DNA from 3 places in the Ruminococcus hominis genome. Region 2 is predicted to be linked to each of the others. Evidence: riboswitches for the same ligand, from Rfam matches in the RefSeq annotation. Region 2 holds a riboswitch; each other region holds the start of a gene.
The links. A riboswitch is a leader RNA that binds a small molecule or an ion and turns the genes downstream of it on or off. The one in region 2 is predicted to bind FMN.
Positions count from the first base shown of each region.

Region 1: linked by a shared signal. The riboswitch ahead of H8S40_RS10530 (ECF transporter S component) and the one ahead of H8S40_RS05810 (4Fe-4S binding protein) in region 2 are both predicted to bind FMN.
Region 3: linked by a shared signal. The riboswitch ahead of ribD (bifunctional diaminohydroxyphosphoribosylaminopyrimidine deaminase/5-amino-6-(5-phosphoribosylamino)uracil reductase RibD) and the one ahead of H8S40_RS05810 (4Fe-4S binding protein) in region 2 are both predicted to bind FMN.

Region 1 is NZ_JACOPE010000001.1:2,376,173-2,382,412, forward strand. Features, by position in the region: gene H8S40_RS10515 (Na+/H+ antiporter NhaC family protein) at 1-558, opposite strand, end outside; gene H8S40_RS10520 (cell wall hydrolase) at 716-1,471, opposite strand; gene H8S40_RS10525 (potassium/proton antiporter) at 1,637-3,226, opposite strand; gene H8S40_RS10530 (ECF transporter S component) at 3,357-3,986, opposite strand; FMN riboswitch at 4,104-4,238, opposite strand; gene H8S40_RS10535 (cysteine-rich small domain-containing protein) at 4,376-4,669, opposite strand; gene mgrA (L-glyceraldehyde 3-phosphate reductase) at 4,679-5,689, opposite strand; tRNA gene H8S40_RS10545 (tRNA-Pro) at 5,844-5,917, opposite strand; tRNA gene H8S40_RS10550 (tRNA-Gln) at 5,952-6,023, opposite strand.
Region 2 is NZ_JACOPE010000001.1:1,322,300-1,328,539, reverse strand. Features, by position in the region: gene H8S40_RS05815 (SIR2 family NAD-dependent protein deacylase) at 1-526, opposite strand, end outside; gene H8S40_RS05810 (4Fe-4S binding protein) at 523-1,137, opposite strand; FMN riboswitch at 1,237-1,348, opposite strand; gene H8S40_RS05805 (pyridoxamine 5'-phosphate oxidase family protein) at 1,369-1,764, opposite strand; gene H8S40_RS05800 (Rrf2 family transcriptional regulator) at 1,976-2,410, opposite strand; gene H8S40_RS16110 (DUF6040 family protein) at 2,565-2,723, opposite strand; gene trxB (thioredoxin-disulfide reductase) at 3,479-4,405, opposite strand; gene H8S40_RS05790 (thioredoxin family protein) at 4,421-4,744, opposite strand; gene H8S40_RS05785 (Crp/Fnr family transcriptional regulator) at 4,860-5,594, shown strand; gene H8S40_RS05780 (FAD-dependent oxidoreductase) at 5,712-6,240, opposite strand, start outside.
Region 3 is NZ_JACOPE010000001.1:3,265,913-3,272,152, reverse strand. Features, by position in the region: gene H8S40_RS14860 (penicillin-binding Tp47 domain C-containing protein) at 1-1,534, shown strand, start outside; gene H8S40_RS14855 (hypothetical protein) at 1,566-1,856, opposite strand; FMN riboswitch at 2,180-2,294, shown strand; gene ribD (bifunctional diaminohydroxyphosphoribosylaminopyrimidine deaminase/5-amino-6-(5-phosphoribosylamino)uracil reductase RibD) at 2,459-3,595, shown strand; gene ribE (riboflavin synthase) at 3,577-4,230, shown strand; gene H8S40_RS14840 (bifunctional 3,4-dihydroxy-2-butanone-4-phosphate synthase/GTP cyclohydrolase II) at 4,249-5,466, shown strand; gene ribH (6,7-dimethyl-8-ribityllumazine synthase) at 5,508-5,972, shown strand; gene H8S40_RS14830 (HAD family hydrolase) at 5,986-6,240, shown strand, end outside.

The DNA of each region.
Region 1 (6,240 bases), 1.1 Mb from region 2:
ACATGCCGCAATCGTTGTGTCGGATATAAACGATAAGTTATCCCCAAACATTGCTCCTCCCATAACAGATCCTACACATAATGGAACTGAAAATCCGGATACACCTGCTACTGCTACTGCAATCGGCACGATTAATGTGATTGTTCCAACGGATGTTCCCATAGCTGTCGATACAAAGCAGGCAACTACAAACAATACTGCAACTGCAAATCTTGCCGGAATCATAGAAAGCATAAAATACGCAACACTTTCTGCACTGTCACGCCCTACAACTCCTACAAATGAACCCGCTGTTAAAAAAATCAACAACATCGTAATAATATTCTTATCTGCCAAACCTTGCGCCATTAATTCCAGCTTTTCATCAAAACTAACTGCCCGATTCTGCAGACAAGCTACCAGTATGGCCACCAAAAATGCGATTACGATTGGCACATTATAAAATCCCATCGGAATCTCCAGCACATACTCAAACAAAATTCCCAACCCCAGATACAACACAAGAAATACTACAATAGGCATCAAGGCAATTGGATTACTCTTTTTCTTTTGCATCATACTCTACTTCTCTCCTCTTTTTTCCTGACAGAACCCATTGTAACATTCTTTTCTTATTTTGGACAGTGAAAATATTTTCCTATTTCCACAAAAAGTAAAACAGATGATTAATTTCTATCAATCATCTGTCCTTGTTTTTATTCATTTCAATTCCATTTTAGTGAAAATAATGATCTCCCAGCTGATATCCCATACCACCTTGATCAAAATAGAGGCAATCTCCGATTGGATTACTTCCGGACAACGCATCTATTGCTGCCTGCATAGCACTTGGTGTATACCCTGCACTATATCTGACACTGTCAAGCCATCCTGTCATCGCCGGGCCAAATTGTCCTGATTGGTATACTACCTCTGAAATACTGTTTGGATACACCGCACTTTTCACACGATTCATAATAACCGCTCCGACTGCCACCTGACCTTCGTAAGGTTGATTTCCCGCCTCACAAAAAATAATCGATGCCAACAGTTCTTTGTCTGCTTCCTGAAGCTGTGCCACAGCTGCTTCCTCTTCGGCTTTTCTTTGTGCCTCCGCCTGCTCTGCCGCAATACGTTCTGCTTCTTTTTTCTGCGCTTCCTCTAATTCGCGCTGCGCCTTTTCTTCCGCTTCTTTCTTCTCCTGCAAAGCTTTCTCTTCCGCTTCTTTTTCTGCTTGTTTCTGCTCTGCTATTTTCTTGTCCAACTCTTCTACTGTCAGCAATCCTGCCTCCTGATATTCATTTTCCATAACAATTTCATCTGTTCGTTCTGAATCCTGAAGTAATTGAGCAAAGGATGCGATTTCCATGTGGTCGGATGCATACATCATTTCTGTATGATGCTCCGCAGCCTGTGTATTAACACCTAATGTCATCACCGTAACCGTGGTTGCAACTACCGCCATAGATACCCATCTTTTATATTGAATCATATAGTCTCCTCCTACAATTTCGTAACATTCTTTGCAATTTTATTTCACTTTAATTAACGAGTTATAATAAATTATATTCATTTTTTTCGTTTTTATTACAAATGTTACAATTTTGTTACGAGTCGACATTCTAATATAAAATTTCAAACTTGTCAACAATAAATTTTAATTTCCACTGATTGCCAGAACATCTCCCTTTTGAATAACCGTCTCTCCTTTTGGGATAACTGTCGAGCCATCTTCTCGTCGGATTAACGCAATCATTCGCTCTTCCATTTTCGGTAAATCTTTAATCTGACACCCGATTCTTCCATCTCCTTCTTCCACCGTTTCTTCCCTCAATACCATATCAATATCCCCTTCATAGGATTGCGCGCTCAGTACAAGAATATCTCCTTCTTTTATCTTCACCTCAGCCCTTGGGATAATATCCTCATCACCACGTTTGATCAAGACGATCAACATATTTTTTATCCGCAGTTCAGAAATCTTTTTACCCACATACTTATGATCCTTTTCCATTTTCATTTGAATTAATTGAATCTGTTGTTCTTCCTGATAATCACTAAATGTCTTCATAACATTTTGTCCATCATCTACCATATCAAGTCGTTCTGCAACCACCGGAAGTAAAAGCCCCTGAAATGTAACAGAAATCAACGCCACACAAAATACGATGTTAAACACATCACTTTTCGTATAAACCGGGCTTACCGTCACCATAATTGCAAATACAATCGAAGCGGCGCCTCGCAATCCGGAAAATGCAATCAAGGTTTTCTGTTTAAAGCTTGCACGGAATGCCAAAAGCAACAAAAAAGTTGCTATCGGCCTTGCGATAAAAGTCAAACCTATAAAAACCAATATTGCACTTCCTGCAATTCCCAATAATTGCGATGGGAAAACAAGTAATCCTAACAAGAAGAAAATTAAAATCTGCGCCAGATGATTGATTCCATCAAAGAAATGAATTAATGCAACTTTATGTTCAAACTTCTGATTTCCTATTATAATTCCTTGTAAATATACGCTCAGATATCCATTTCCTCCAAGCAATACAGAACCGGCATAGGCAAGTAACACCAATGCGATCATCAAAATTGTATCCATTCCTTCGATTTCAAATTCAATATGCTGCAAACTCCATACAGCAAGTATACCAATCCCAATTCCGAACAAAAAACCGACCCCAATCTGTTTTATTAGCATCCAGACAATATTTTGATTGCTTAACGACATCCAACTCAGAATGATCATCGTCATCATATAAGCAACTGGATCGTTGCTTCCACTTTCTACTTCCAAAATAGATGCTGTTCCATCTTTTAAGTTTAACTGTTTTGATCGTAATATAGAAAATACTGACGCTGCATCCGTAGAACCAACAACTGCGCCTAGCAACATACCTTCTTTAAGAGACATATGTAATACGTAATGACAAAATATACCTGTCAATACCGATGTTAATACAACACCCAATGTTGACATGCAAATTGATTGTTTAAGAACCGGCTTTGCCGCTTTTAAACTTGTTCCAAAACCACCATAAAACATAATAAAGACAAGTGCCGTAGAACAAATTTTTTCCGCTATTCCAAAATTATCGAATGGAATTTTAAAAATCCCTTCACTTCCAAATACCATTCCAATCGCCATAAACACTAAAACAGCCGGCACTCCAATCCTGTTTGTCAACTTATTTGTTAAAATACATGTTATAATTACAACCGCACATAAAATTAAACTTGTCTCCACACACTCACCTCTTCTTTTTTCTATTTCTTCCTATTATAACATATGTCCCTTTATAAAACGAAACTGAAAAAGAGACCTTGGTATGTTCCACGCATACCAACGCCTCTTTTCACTACTATTTTTTATATTCTTATCTCATTTTAAAAATAGGACTGATTTTTTTGTAGATCAATAACACAATCAGTGAAACCAAAATACCTTTTAATAAGTTAAATGGTGCTACTGCAAATAACACAAATGTTGAAAGACTTGTGATGTGTGAATTAACTGCAGTTCCCATTGCTACTAATGCATCGATTGGCATTCCAAATGCTTTTGCATAAACCGGAAGCAATACAAATGCATTCATTGCACTTCCTACAACAACCATCAAAAGTGTTCCAGCTATCATACCAAGCAATGCGCCCTTTCTTGTACGTTTATATTTGTAAATAATACCTGCCGGTACACACAATGCACATCCTACCAGAAAATTGGCTACCTCTCCAACACCAGCTGTAGTTGTTCCATTGATTACAAAGTTCAAAAGAATTTTAACAAATTCGATTGCTGCACCTGCCAAAGGTCCCATTACAAAACATCCGACCATTACCGGAACTTCGCTGAAATCAATCTTGTAAAATGATGGTGCAAATGGAAGTGGAATCTCAAATAACATCAATACCACTGCGATTGCTGCAAGCATACCAATCTGAACCAACGTTCTTACTCCTACTTTTTGTGTTTTTTCTGCTGTTGCTATATTACTACCTGTGCTCATCTTTTTTCTCTCCTTTAAAACAAACAGATTTTGAAAAGAAAGAAAGTCTTCTTGGAAGTGTTGTCAAAAAAGAAACCCCGGATTTTCTAATCCGGGGCTTTGTTATCTCTATGACATCAATTTCTTCTCTCATCCAGACTTTACTGTCGGTACTGGAATTCTCATCAAACTTATGAGTCACCAGTTCAACCACTTATGTGGGTCGCGGACTATACCGCCGGTTGGGACTTGCACCCTACCCCGAAGAATTTCTTTGTTCAATTTCATATATAAGTATAATCATGTATTTTTATAAAATCAAGAGTTTTTCACAAATTAATTCTGGTTTTCTGATTTTTTTCAAAATTTTCATCCACATTCTTGAAATCCTCTTTTGATTAGAAACTATTTTATTTCTTTTCATCTGTTTTCCTTGCCTTTTCCATGATTTCTCCGTATTTACCTATAATATAACCATAATTCTCTCTCTTGTGAGGCAACATACACTCTGTGCAATCTTTAATCCCGCTCTCTGTATATCGAAAGTTTCCTCCACATTTATCTCCCAGAGTATATAACGGACAATAGCAAAATAAACAATTAAAATCTTCCGGATGATTTGTTTTATGACATGGAAAATACTCACATTCTTTATTGCAGAAAAACGAGTAATGCTTTCCCATCCACTTTGGCTGTTCACTCATTTTACATTCCTATCTTTCACAAATTTTCTCAATCATTTTCAATTCTTCCTCTGAAAATGATGTCTGCTCAACAATTGATATATTTTCTTTAATCTGTGATGGTTTTGATGCGCCGATTAATACTGAGCATACCTCATCGTCTTTTAATACCCAGGACAAAGCCATCTGTGCAAGTGTCTGTCCTCTCTGTTTTGCCAGTTCATTTAACTCTGCAATTTGCCTCAAACGTTCTTCTGTCAAATCACTTTTGTGTAAAAAACGATTATCTCTGGCAATTCTGCTATCTTGCGGAATCCCCTCCAGATATTTATCTGTCAGCATTCCCTGAGCCAATGGACTAAACGCAATAATCCCAACCCCAGCTTCTTTGCAATATTTTTTCACTCCATCCTCTTCAATCGTTCGATCAAACATCGAATATCTTCTTTGATTCACTATAAATGGACAATGAAGTTCTTTTAATATAGAAACTGCTTTTTCCGTATACTCTTTATTATAATTAGAAACGCCCGCATATAAAGCTTTCCCGCTTCTTACAATATCCGCAAGTGCCTGCATTGTTTCTTCAAGCGGAGTGTCAGGATCCATTCTGTGGTGATAGAAAATATCCACATAATCTAATTTCATCCGTTTCAGACTTTGATCCAAACTTGCCATCAAATATTTTCTGCTGCCCCAGTTTCCATAAGGTCCATCCCACATATCATATCCTGCCTTGGTTGTAATCACCAACTCATCACGATATGGCCGAAAATCCTCTTCCATTAAACGACCAAAATTACTCTCTGCACTTCCGTATACCGGACCATAATTATTAGCTAGGTCAAATTGTGTAATACCGAGGTCAAACGCCGTTCTACACATTTGTTTCATGTTATCATAATTATCTTTACTTCCAAAGTTATGCCAGAAGCCTAACGAAACTGCCGGAAATTTCAAGCCACTTTTTCCCACTCGGTTGTACTGCATCAAATCATATCTTGATGCATCTGCTTTGTAAATGTTTGCGATATCTGCCATTGCCGGTTTCCCCTTTTTATGAAATATGCTATTTCTTCATTATTGACATTATACACTATACTTTCTTAAAGTGATAGCTGTTAATCCACCCCAATCTGCTTATAAACAAAAAAATCACGAAGCCTTATCGACTTCGTGAAATACTATAACAACATCGGAGTGACGTGATTCGAACACGCGACCTCTACGTCCCGAACGTAGCGCTCTACCAAGCTGAGCCACACTCCGATAATAAAAGAATCTGGACAATCCAGATTCTAAGCTACGGAAAAGGGACTTGAACCCCTACTAACAGAGTCAGAGTCTGCTGTGCTGCCAATTACACCATTCCGCATCATCTTTATTTATCTTATTTGTCACACGCAACATGATTATTATATCAGACTGTCCAGAAAAATCAAGAGCTTTTTTATATTTTTTTCGTTAGAATTTTCAACTCTTTAAGCGCTATTGTCAGATATTTATTTGCTATTTAGTTCATTAAGTTGGCAATACGTTCCTTACAAAAAATTGATATAAGAATTCTTGCTCAGATTCCATGAGCGGGTGAC
Region 2 (6,240 bases):
TTGGATGACAGGCTTTCTGGCACTGGATTTTCCCATAATCTCCCTGTGTTGCAAATATTCTTTTTTCATCGAATCCCGCTTTATAAAACTGATGATCCACATTGGTTGTAAGTACAAAATATTCTTTGTTCTTTACAATATCATAAAGCTCTGTATAAAGCGGCAATGCCGGAGGATCAAAGCGGTTCATCAATGCATGTTTTGACCAGTATCCCCACTTTGCCTCCTCAGACGGATATGGATAAAATCCGGCTGCATACATATCTGTCATGTAGTACTCACCGTATTTTTTTATAAATTCTGCAAAATTGTCTGTAAACCTTTTACCACCATATTGGATTCCCGCAGCTGTCGATGCCCCGGCTCCTGCCCCGATTATAACACAGTCTGTATTTCTTATATTCTTTGCTGCCCTGTCAATCTGGTCTTCATATGCATCCTTTTGGAATACATAATCCCTTGCCGGAGTACTACATAAAAAGTTTCTCCAGTCAGCATGCCCTTTTCTGATTTTCTTAAAAATCATAATGAACCTCTTTTCTCAATACACTGCTTCGGACAAATTTCTGCACATATTCCGCAATGCAGACAATGATTCTGGTTGATAGTAACCGGAACTGAAGATATATCAATGCATTTTTGCGGACATACAGAGTAACACAGTTTGCATCCAATACATTCTTTTCCAATAAAATACCCTGTCTGAACTGCCTCGGTTTTTCCAATTGTTATAGTATCCCTCACAATATTTGATGGATTGCTGATATCAAAATACTCTCCCTGTGCCTCATACAGCCGAAACACTTCGATTGCATCTTTCGTATCTCCCGGATAGATTTTCTTCATATATGGATTTTTTTCAAACATAATATCAAGATTCTTTTTTCCGATGTTCTTTATTTTTCCACGCAGAGACACCGCAATTTTGTCTTTTGTTGCGGATATTGCCACATACTGCTGCTCCATTAACTGGTCATAAAATGCTTTTCCCTTTGCTGTAAGGAAATACACACCTTCTTCATCATAGTACATCATATCTATGATTCTTGTCTGAGGATGTCCATCTGAACCTATCGTTGCAACTGTTGTTGAATGAATTTCATCCACCAGAAGTTTAAGATAATCCATTTTTGTCATTTCAAAGTCTCTCCTTTCAGTATCGGTGTAAGTTTTTTATATGTCATCATGGCAATTAAAACAGCCCGCAGGACGGGATTCCCTGCGGGACTTGTTTTATCATATCTTCTCTCATCCGGACTTTACCGTCGGTTATGGAATTGCACCATATCAGCTTTTGCTCGCAGACTATACTGCCGGTCAGGAATTACACCTTGCCCCGAAGACTGTAATTTTTTCTGTTAATTATCTTTAAAATTCATAAGGTGGATTTCCAGAGAAATCTGCGATTAAACCATGCGGATTTTCAAGATAGAATACCTCAAAAATAGGATTATCTGCTGTCTGGTACTGTCCCTTAACGATAGGATTGTTCATGCATCCTTCCTTTACACTCTTGTTGTCCTCAAATACTGCTTTGCCATGAAGGCGAATCCATGCGTATTCAGGGGAAGATACTGATACTTCTACTTCAGGATTTGCTAACATATCCTTGTAAACATCCTTTGTGTTGTTAGTACAGAACCAAAGCTTTCCGTCCTGCTCAAAACAGAACATGAATGGACGGCATTTTGCCTTTCCATCTCTTCCGACGGTTGCTAAATACTGAACCGGGTTTTTCTGTAAAAATTCTACTACTTTCTGCATTTTAAATTACCTCCTCGATATGTTGTAACAATGGTTATTACATCTTGCAGCTATACAATATCATCCATTTAATGTAATGTCAATAGTTACATCAAGCTTTTTGTAACTTTTTTTGTTACAACTCCTTTTGAAGATTTTACATTGATTATGAAAAACGAAAAGGCTCCGGAAATTGTGATGATATAATCACTCATCCGAAGCCTTCTGTAGACTACTCTTCCTCTGTATACACTGCAATATCTTTTTTCACATCAGCAAGTGTCATTTCTGAAAGTTTTTCCTCCATTGCCTTCTGTACTTCTAACAGTCTCTTATCAAGAACATGGTGAATATTCTTTCCTACCGGACATTTCTGATTGGGATTCTCATGAAAATGAAACAGTTCTTCATCTGGTGCACATTCCACTGCTTTATACACATCAAGGAATGTAATCTGCTCCAATGGTCTGGTAATTGTCACACCGCCTGTCCCTCTTGCAACTTCAATAAGACCAGCAGCCTTTAATTGTTGCAATATTTTACGAACAATCACCGGATTAGTTCCAATGCTTGCTGCCATAAAATCACTAGTCATCTTCTGATCCGAAAATGTATCTATACAGGCAAACATATGGATTGCCATTGTAAATCTGCTTGAAATCTGCATTATAAACACCTCTCTTTGACAGTAATCATATCAAAAAACAGATGTAATTTCAATGGTTACATTGTTGTTGAAAACTTAATATAAATACAATCAATAGTCTGCTTTAGAAAAAACAGAAAGATACTTTACAAAATCTTCCTGTTCTCTTTTTGTTTTAGTAATAGCCTCGTTCCTCCCGCCAGTCTTTCACATAACTTCGGATTCCGATATAGACCACGTGCACAAGAAGTAATAGTAGAATAAGGTTCATCGGAATGATTGATTTTATCCATTTTCCGAAGTAGATTGCAATAGCTGTACTCATTATCGCCATCATGATACTATTTGAGATTCTATTGCTTAATTGTCCGAAAGAATCTGCACCTGTCACAAACTCTTGAAGCAGACTTATAAATCTGTATTTTCTTCAACAGTACATTTTGTCTTTTTATGATTTGGTTTTCCATCACTTTCCATGACGCTGATTGTGTCTGCCCATTCTGAAATTTCTCATCAATTTTTCTGGCATCCGCACCCTCTTGGATCGCCGGCATCTCTAATTTTCCCTGCCTTGCATAAGAAATCTGCTTTTACTTTCTCTGCAATCATTTCTGCTACTTTTTTGTTGTTCCGCTTGCACTGAAAAATGCCACTAATTTTTTACTCATAATAATGACCCCTTACTTTACGAATTTCTTGTATAAAAATAGGTGTACAAGATTTGATTTTCTCTTATACATCTATATTTTTATATTCCTACAAATTTTTCAAGAACCAGTATACCTTCAGAAATATTCATTTTTCCCTGAAATTCTTTTAAAAAAGTGTCTTCGACACTTCAACTCCCCAGCCCCTTTGTGTGGGCTATTTTTATCAGCATAATCATTGTATCAGGATAAAGTTCACAAAGTATCCGCAATACATTCCCATAAGTTCATGTCATTATTGAAATCATACATATTTCAGTATAAAAAGTTCACTATTCAAATTCTGATTATTTATAGTAAATATGGTCTATCAAAATGACTATTTTCTGTTTCATTGTTTAACTTAACAAAACAATTCCTATGCAAAAAGGCGTAATTCACTTTACATTTTCCCCATATATTTTTCTGCCATATGTACTGCCACAGCCCCATCTGCAACAGCTGTTACTATCTGACGAAGTAACTTTGTTCTGACATCTCCTACAGCATAAACACCTGGAATACTCGTTTCAGTATTTTCACCTGCCACAATATATCCTTTATTATCCAGTTCTATCTGATTATCTAAAAAATCTATTGTCGGTTTTCTTCCTATACTCACAAACAAGCCGTCACATTCTATAATGTTTTCTTCTCCTGTAACTGTATCTTTCAACCGCACACCAGTCAATCGTTCTCCATAAAGCAGTTCTTTTACTGTACTATTCCATCGAAACTCTATATTTTCAGTTTTCATCAGCTGGTCATTGTAAATTTTTGTTGCACGTAATGTATCCCTTCGATGAACAATGATAACTTTCTTAGCAATTCGACTTAAAAGAGTAGCATCTGATATAGCAGAATTTCCACCACCAACAACAACCACAATCTTATCTTTATAAAACATACCATCACAGGCGGCACAATAAGCAACTCCATGACCTATCAATTCTTTTTCTTTATCAAGACCAAGTTCTCTTGGATTTGCTCCTGTAGCTATCACTACTGTTTTCCCAATATAAATTCCCGAACTGGTTTCTACTCTCTTAAGCTTTCCTGCTAAATCCATATTAAAAACTTCTGCATATTCACTTTTAGCACCATATTTTTCCGCCTGTTTTTGCATTTTCTCTGCCAATGAAAATCCGTCAATTCCATTTTCAAAACCAGGATAGTTATCAATCTGCCAGGTCAATGACATCTGACCACCTGCAGATAATTTTTCTAAAACAATTGTATCAAATCCTGCTCTGGCTGCGTATAATGCTGAAGTATACCCTCCAGGTCCTCCCCCCACGATAATCATATCGTAAATATGATTTTCATTCATACAGCAGTCCTCCTTTTATTTTTCCAATGCTTCATTAATAAAATTCTCTATCATTATTTTTGATTCAGGTGCAACAATAGAATCTATTGCCTTTCCATCCCGATATAAAACCAGCGTAGGAATTATCTCAATCTTTTCAGCTTCTGCAATCTGTGGTTCTTCATCAATATTTACTTTTCCAGCAATAAGAATATCGCTGTATTCTTCACTTATTTTTTCATAAGCCGCTCCAATTCTACGGCAATAACCACACCAAGGTGCCCAGAAATCAACCAAAACCGGTTTTTCTTTATGAATTAATTGTCCAAACTTTTCTTTATTTATATTTATTGATGTCATATTTTTCAACTCCTTCTCCTGTTTGAACTTAATATATCGCATAAAAGATCTTGCTTCTGTGATGATATCACAGAAAAGATAATTTACTTTATTACACTTCTTTTTATTTCTATTTATGGCATATGCCAGTTACATAATTGACGCATCTAAAAAAAGCAAGTATACTATGTTCGTAAAGGAGATAACGGTTATGAACTTCGAAAATTGTTTTCCACTATGGAATGACTTAAACACAACACAGAAAAAAATAATTTCAGACAATTTAATCACACAGTATGTAAAAAAAGGGACAATCATTCACAATGGAAACCTGGATTGCACTGGATTATTACTGGTTAAATCCGGGCAGCTTCGAACCTACATACTTTCAGATGAAGGACGAGAGATTACACTTTACCGTCTGTTCGATATGGATATGTGTCTTTTATCCGCCTCATGTATCATACGCTCCATTCAATTTGAAGTAACCATTGAAGCAGAAAAAGATACTGATCTTTGGATCATCCCTGCTGAAATCTATAAGGGCATTATGAAGGAATCTGCTCCCGTCGCAAACTATACCAATGAGTTAATAGCCACCCGTTTTTCTGATGTCATGTGGCTGATTGAACAAATCATGTGGAAGAGCTTGGATAAGCGTATTGCTTCATTTCTTTTAGAAGAGACCTCTATTGAAGGTGCAAATGAATTGAAAATCACTCACGAAACTATCGCCAATCATCTTGGTTCCCACAGGGAAGTTATCACTCGAATGCTTCGATACTTTCAAGGCGAGGGGCTTGTCAGACTCTCCCGCGGCAAAATCACAATCCTTGATTCGAAAAGACTTGAAACACTACAAAGATCATAAAACTGTTTTTCTATAATATCTAAAAATCCTCCATTTATCAGAATTATGAAAGTCATTCTAATAAATGGGGGATCTTTTTATGCTACAAAAAAATCATAAAAATATTTTTGTTTATTTCTAATAATCCATACCACATGCATATGCCCTTTCGATCAGCGTACGGTCATTAACCACTGCATCATAGAAGCGAAATCCGCCGGAAAAGTTGTATGTTTCATATCCATTTCCCTCCAGAATACGGCTCGCAATATAACTGCGCAGCCCACTCTGGCATATCAGATATACAGGCTTTCCTTTCTCAACTTCATTGATACGTTCCCTCAGTTCATCTACAGGAATATTTTTAAATCCATTAATATGGCCCCTGCTAAATTCACCTACCGTTCTCACATCCAGCAGCACAGCATTTTTATCTTTAGAAATCTTATCCACATCTTCCAAATGCCATTGTTTTAAGGTTCCTTTTGCTATATTGTCTATCATGAATCCGGCCATATTTACAGGATCCTTGGCAGAGGAATAAGGAGGTGCATATGCGAGATCCAAATCTTTCAGCTGGGTTGCCTTCAGCCCTGCATGGATTGCTGTTGCAAGCACATCGATACGTTTATCAACTCCTTCATATCCAATAATCTGAGCACCAAGC
Region 3 (6,240 bases), 1.9 Mb from region 2:
GGGAGCAAAAGCTCTGACAGGAGTTACAGCAGAATTATTAACACGGTCTTCTTATGGTGATTATCAGCTTAATCTCGATGGACTTCCGAAAGATGAAATCACATCTTCCAATGTAAATGCGGTTGTTGTAAAAACAACTGATGGAACAGCATATGGTATGCGTCATCTTGAAAATATCTGGAGAGGAAATGAGCTGGCTTGGAGTACAGGATATACAGATTCAGTACATGGGTGCCCAACATCTTCCGCACATTATGCATCTATGATGGGCAAGACAATTGACAGTATTGAATATTACACAACAAATGGATTGTATACAATTGATATCGAAGACCTTTATGTTCCTGTAAAATTTGCAAAAACTGAAGATGCTGTTAAGGTTGCAGATTCAGATATTTCTGCAGGTAAGACAACAATTGAATTGAATCTTCAGGACGACTTTGATCCAGAGTATAGTGTGGATGGTTTAGACGTGACAGTAGAAGGAAATGTATTGACATATAAGGCAACCACAGAAACAAGAGCGGCAGGTTCAATAGAGCCAGGTAAATATACGCTCACAGTAAAAGATAAAAATGGCAAATATGCAGATATTGTTACATCCTTCCTGCTGACAACAACAAATATGCCAGCTGCTTATGATTCAGAGAATAAGAAACTTGTACAGGCAGAAGGATTTGATGCTGATGCATTAAATTCATATATTGGGAAAATCACTTCTGTAAATGTAAATGGTACAGATTATGCAGCAACCGGAAGAGGTAAAGTTGAGATTATTGGAAGTGACGGAACATTAAAGACAGATGCAGCGCCATTTAAAGATGCGGTAGCGGGAACAGAATTCCAGATTACAGTAACTTCAACGGGATATACAATCCCTCTTACATTTACTTATAAGGTTGCAGGAGAAACTCCGGCACCGGTTGTAGTTGATACTTCTGCACTGGAAGCAGCAATCGCAGAAGCAGATGGATTAAAAGAATCTGACTATACAGCAGAAAGCTGGGCAACATATCAGGCAGCCCTTGTCAATGCAAGAAGCGTAGCAGAAGCAAAAGAAAGTCAGGAAGCAGTAGATCAGGCAAAAGCAACATTGGATGCAGCAAAGGCAGCTCTTGTAAAAGCAGAACAGCCGGTAAGTGTTGATACTTCTTCACTTGAAAAAGCAATCTCTGATGCAGAAGCGTTGAAAGAAGCAGATTACACAGCAGATAGCTGGAAAGCAATGCAGACAGCACTTACAAAAGCAAAGAGTGCTTTGCAGGCAAAAGAAAGCCAGACAGCAGTGGATGAGGCAAGCAATACTTTGAACAGTGCAATCAAAGGACTGGTTAAGAAATCAAGTCAGACAACACAGACAACAAATAAGACGAATAGCACAACCAATAAAACAGGCAACACAACAAAGACAAGTGGAACAAATGCTGCTAAAACAGGAGATGTGACAAGCGTGCTTGGTTGGTTAGGTCTTGCAGTATCTTCACTTGGTGCAGGTGTCGGTGGAGTGACATGGAAGAGAAGAAAACGCAAATAAGTTTTTAGCCAGGTGCTAGACAGGACTTAAATCAGTTGTCGGTTTCAAGACCGGCGAAAAATAGTTCATATGCATCATCTTCGCAAGTGAGAACAGGAGAATTTTCTCCACCGCCATTGGTGCTTCGTTTCATTGTGGCGTAAAATTCATCTCCGGCTTGAATGATATCCATAGGATAGATATCATAGCCCTCTTGCTGACAAATCAGGCAGAATTCCCCCAATGGGTCTTCTGCCTTTTTTGATGCAAGAAACCGGTTTTTTAATTCCGGGGTATGTATTGCTTTCTTCTGAAGCTCATCTAATTGTTCAATCGTGTTCATGTGCAGGTCCTCCTTGATAGGTTTTTATCTCAGTCGAGAAGACTCCCACCTCTTCAGGTGGTGAGTAATAGCAAATTTGTCTCAGTGGGAGTCCAATCTCCGACTGAGATAAACGCTCCGCGAGGATGCGCAGTGATTCTGATAGGAATATGTCAGCTTCGCTGACCAGAATCACGCGCCAAGTCTCACGGACGTTCGACTTGAATATTGTAGCAAATCCAAAATGGATAGGCAATGGGGAAAAGTGCCGGATAGGGACGGGGTTTGCTATTTCCAAACTTTTGCTTTACAAATGATATATAAAGTATTATGATAAAAGAAAACGAAATCTTCAGGGCAGGGTGTGATTCCCTACCGGCGGTAAAGCCCGCGGGCCGAGAGGCATGATCCGGTGTGATTCCGGAGCCGACAGTATAGTCTGGATGAAAGAAGATGATGGTACAGTTATTTTAATAGATGAATGTAGTGTCTGAGCTCTGAGATGGTGATCCATTTCAGAGCTTTTTTGGTTAACAGATCATTTGTCAGTTATATGTAACAGATCATTTCCCCTGTAGGTATCCTGCAGGGGTTTTTGTATAACTAAGAAAGAAGGAAGAGAAATGACGGATCAGGAATACATGCTCCGGGCAATCCAGCTTGCAAAAAAGGGAGAAGGATGGACGAATCCGAATCCGATGGTAGGTGCGGTGATCGTAAAAGATGGCCGGATCATCGGGGAAGGTTATCATAAAAAATGCGGAGAACTTCATGCAGAGCGCAATGCAATCGCATCGCTTACAGAATCGGCAGAGGGTGCGACAATCTATGTTACGCTGGAACCATGCTGTCATTATGGCAAGACACCGCCGTGTACGGAAGCGATCATAGAACAGAAGATTAAAAAAGTGGTGATTGGTTCCAGGGATCCGAATCCAAAGGTGGCAGGAAAAGGTGCACAGATATTGCGTGAATCGGGAATTACAGTAGTTCAGGATTTTATGCGGGAAGAATGTGACCATCTGAACCCGGTGTTCTTCCATTATATTACGACGAAGACACCGTATGTAGTGATGAAATATGCCATGACACTGGATGGGAAAATTGCGACAAAGACGGGTGCATCGAAGTGGATCACAGGAGAACCGGCCCGACAGGAAGTGCAGCATATGCGGCACCGGTATATGGGTATTATGGCCGGTATCGGGACTGTACTTGCGGATGATCCGATGTTGAATGTCCGGGTAGAAGGATGGAAAAGTCCGGTCAGAATAGTATGCGACAGCAGTCTTAGGATACCGCTTGACAGCCAGATCGTAAGAAGCGCAAAAGAGTACCGGACAATCGTGGCTTATGCAGGACGGGAAGAGAACGAAGAAATAACAGAAAAAATAGAACGGTTACATGCGAAAGGCGTGGATACTGTCTGCTGTCCGGATGAAAAAGGTCAGATAGACCTTAAAAAGCTGATGACATATCTTGGAAATGAGGGCATTGACAGCATTCTGCTGGAAGGCGGGGGCACGCTGAACGACAGTGCACTGCGGGCAGAAATTGTAAAAGAGGTACACTGTTTTATCGCACCAAAATTATTTGGCGGAAAGAACAGTAAGACACCGGTGGAAGGAGTCGGCATCGGACTTCCATCAGAAGCATTGAAACTGAAATGTACGGATATCTGCCGGATCGGTGAAGACATCAGGATAATCTGTCAGGTATGTGAAAAAGAACAGGAGGGGCCATGTTTACAGGAATCGTAGAAGAGAAAGGATCGGTCCGCTATATGCAGCTGACCGGAGAGTCGGGAGTTCTGGCAGTCAAGGCGAAGAAGGTATTGGAAAGAACGAAGATCGGTGACAGTATCGCAGTCAATGGAGTGTGTCTGACAGTTACATCACTTCAGCCGGATGGATTTACTGCAGATGTGATGGCAGAGACCATCAGGAGAAGCAGTCTGGGAAGCTGTAAAGTCGGAAGTCAGGTGAATCTGGAACGGGCAATGGCTGCAGACGGAAGATTTGGAGGACATATCGTAAGCGGTCATATTGACGGAACCGGTGTGATCCGGTCTCTGACCCGGGAGGAGAATGCCATCTGGGTATCTATTGGAACATCGCCGCAGATATTACATCTGATCGTAGAAAAAGGCTCCATCTGTATAGATGGCATCAGCCTGACGGTGGCAAAAGTAGAGGAAGAGGGATTTCAGGTATCGGTTATCCCGCATACAGGAGAAGAAACGACGCTTTTGGAAAAAGTACCGGGCGATTCAGTGAATCTGGAGAATGATGTGATCGGAAAATACGTAGAAAGGCTGTTAGGCCTTGGAAAGAGTGAAGAAGAGAAAAAAGAATCCGGAATTACGATGGAATTTTTGCAGGAATTCGGATTTTAGAACAGGAGGATAAATAGAATGTCACAAAACAATCAGTACAATACAATCGAAGAGGCACTAAGGGATCTGAGGGAAGGAAAGGTTATTCTGGTTACAGATGATCCGGACAGAGAGAACGAAGGGGATCTGGTATGTGCAGCAGAGTTTGCAACACAGGAGAATATCAATTTTATGGCGACTTATGCGAAAGGGCTTATCTGTACACCGATGAGTGCGGAAATTGCAGCAAGGCTTAACTTTCCACCGATGGTTGCGGAGAATACCGATAATCACAGCACAGCATTTACCGTTGCAGTGGACCATGTTGATACGACGACAGGTATTTCGGCAGCAGAACGTTCCTATACAATCATGAAATGTGTGGATGAAGATGCGAAGCCGGAAGATTTCAGAAGACCGGGACATGTATTTCCACTCATTGCCAGAAAAGGCGGAGTCCTGGTGCGGAACGGACACACAGAGGCAACGACTGATCTGGTGAGACTGGCTGGATTGAAAGAATGCGGCGTGTGTTGTGAGATTATGAAAGAAGATGGTACAATGATGCGTACACCACAGTTGTGGGAACTTGCAAAAGAGCATAATCTTACATTTATTACGATCCGTGATCTTCAGGATTACATGAGAATCCATGAAAAACATGTAAAAGAAGAGGCGGTTGCAGACCTTCCGACGCAGTATGGAGATTTCAGACTTCACGGATATATCAATGATATTACAGGAGAACATCATCTTGCACTGGTAAAAGGTGATATCGGAGACGGTGAAGATGTACTTTGCAGGGTACATTCGGAGTGCCTGACAGGTGATGCATTTGGCTCGCTTAGATGTGACTGTGGTCTGCAGCTTCAGACAGCGATGCGTCAGGTAGAAGCAGAAGGCAGAGGGATCATTCTTTACATGAGGCAGGAAGGCAGAGGAATCGGGCTGCTCAATAAGATCAAGGCATATGCACTGCAGGAGCAGGGATATGATACGGTAGAGGCTAATGTAAAGTTGGGATTTGCACCGGATCTCAGAGAGTACTGGATCGGAGCGCAGATATTATCGGATCTCGGAGTGAAGTCATTGAGACTTCTGACCAATAATCCGGACAAAGTCTATGGACTTGGTGGGTTTGGACTGAAGATCAATGAAAGAGTACCGCTGGAGATTCCACCGCAGAAGTATGATCTGAAATATATGAAGACAAAACAGGAAAAGATGGGACACATTTTCAAAGAAATAGAATTATAAAAAGATTTAATGAATAACAGGAGGAAGAAATCATGAGACAGATCAATTTAGTAGAAGGAAAAGTAGTAGCACCTGAGGGAATGAAAGTCGGAATCGTGGCGGCCAGATTCAATGAGATCATTGTGAATAAGTTATTGGGCGGAGCCGTCGACGGGCTGGTAAGACATGGGGTAGAAGAAGAGAACATTACGGCTGCATGGGTACCGGGAGCATTTGAGATTCCGCTGACTGCACAGAAGATGGCACAGTCCGGAAAGTATGATGCAGTCATCTGCGTGGGAGCAGTTATCCGCGGGGATACTTCCCATTATGATCTGGTGTGTAATGAATCGGCCAAAGGAATCGCGCAGGTTGAACTTGCAACAGGAATTCCGGTATTATTCGGAGTGATCACAACAGAGAATATCGAACAGGCTATCGCACGTGCAGGAAGTAAAGCAGGAAATAAAGGATATGACTGTGCATTGTCCGCAATTGAGATGGTAAATCTAATGAAGCAGCTTTAATCAGGTGCAGCCGATGGTGAAAACAATCATTTTTGATTATGATGGAACGATACATAATACTCTTGGAATCTATGAACCGGCGTTCAGGGAAGCTTATCAGTGGTTGGCAGAACAGAATGTTGTAGAGGAACAGAAGATAGAGACGGCACAGATCACAGGATGGCTGGGCTTAAACAGCAAAGAAATGTGGGATACATTTCTGCCGGAATTGGACCAGAGATACAAAGATCAGGCGAGTGCGATCGTGGGAGATTCCATGGTCAGGCAG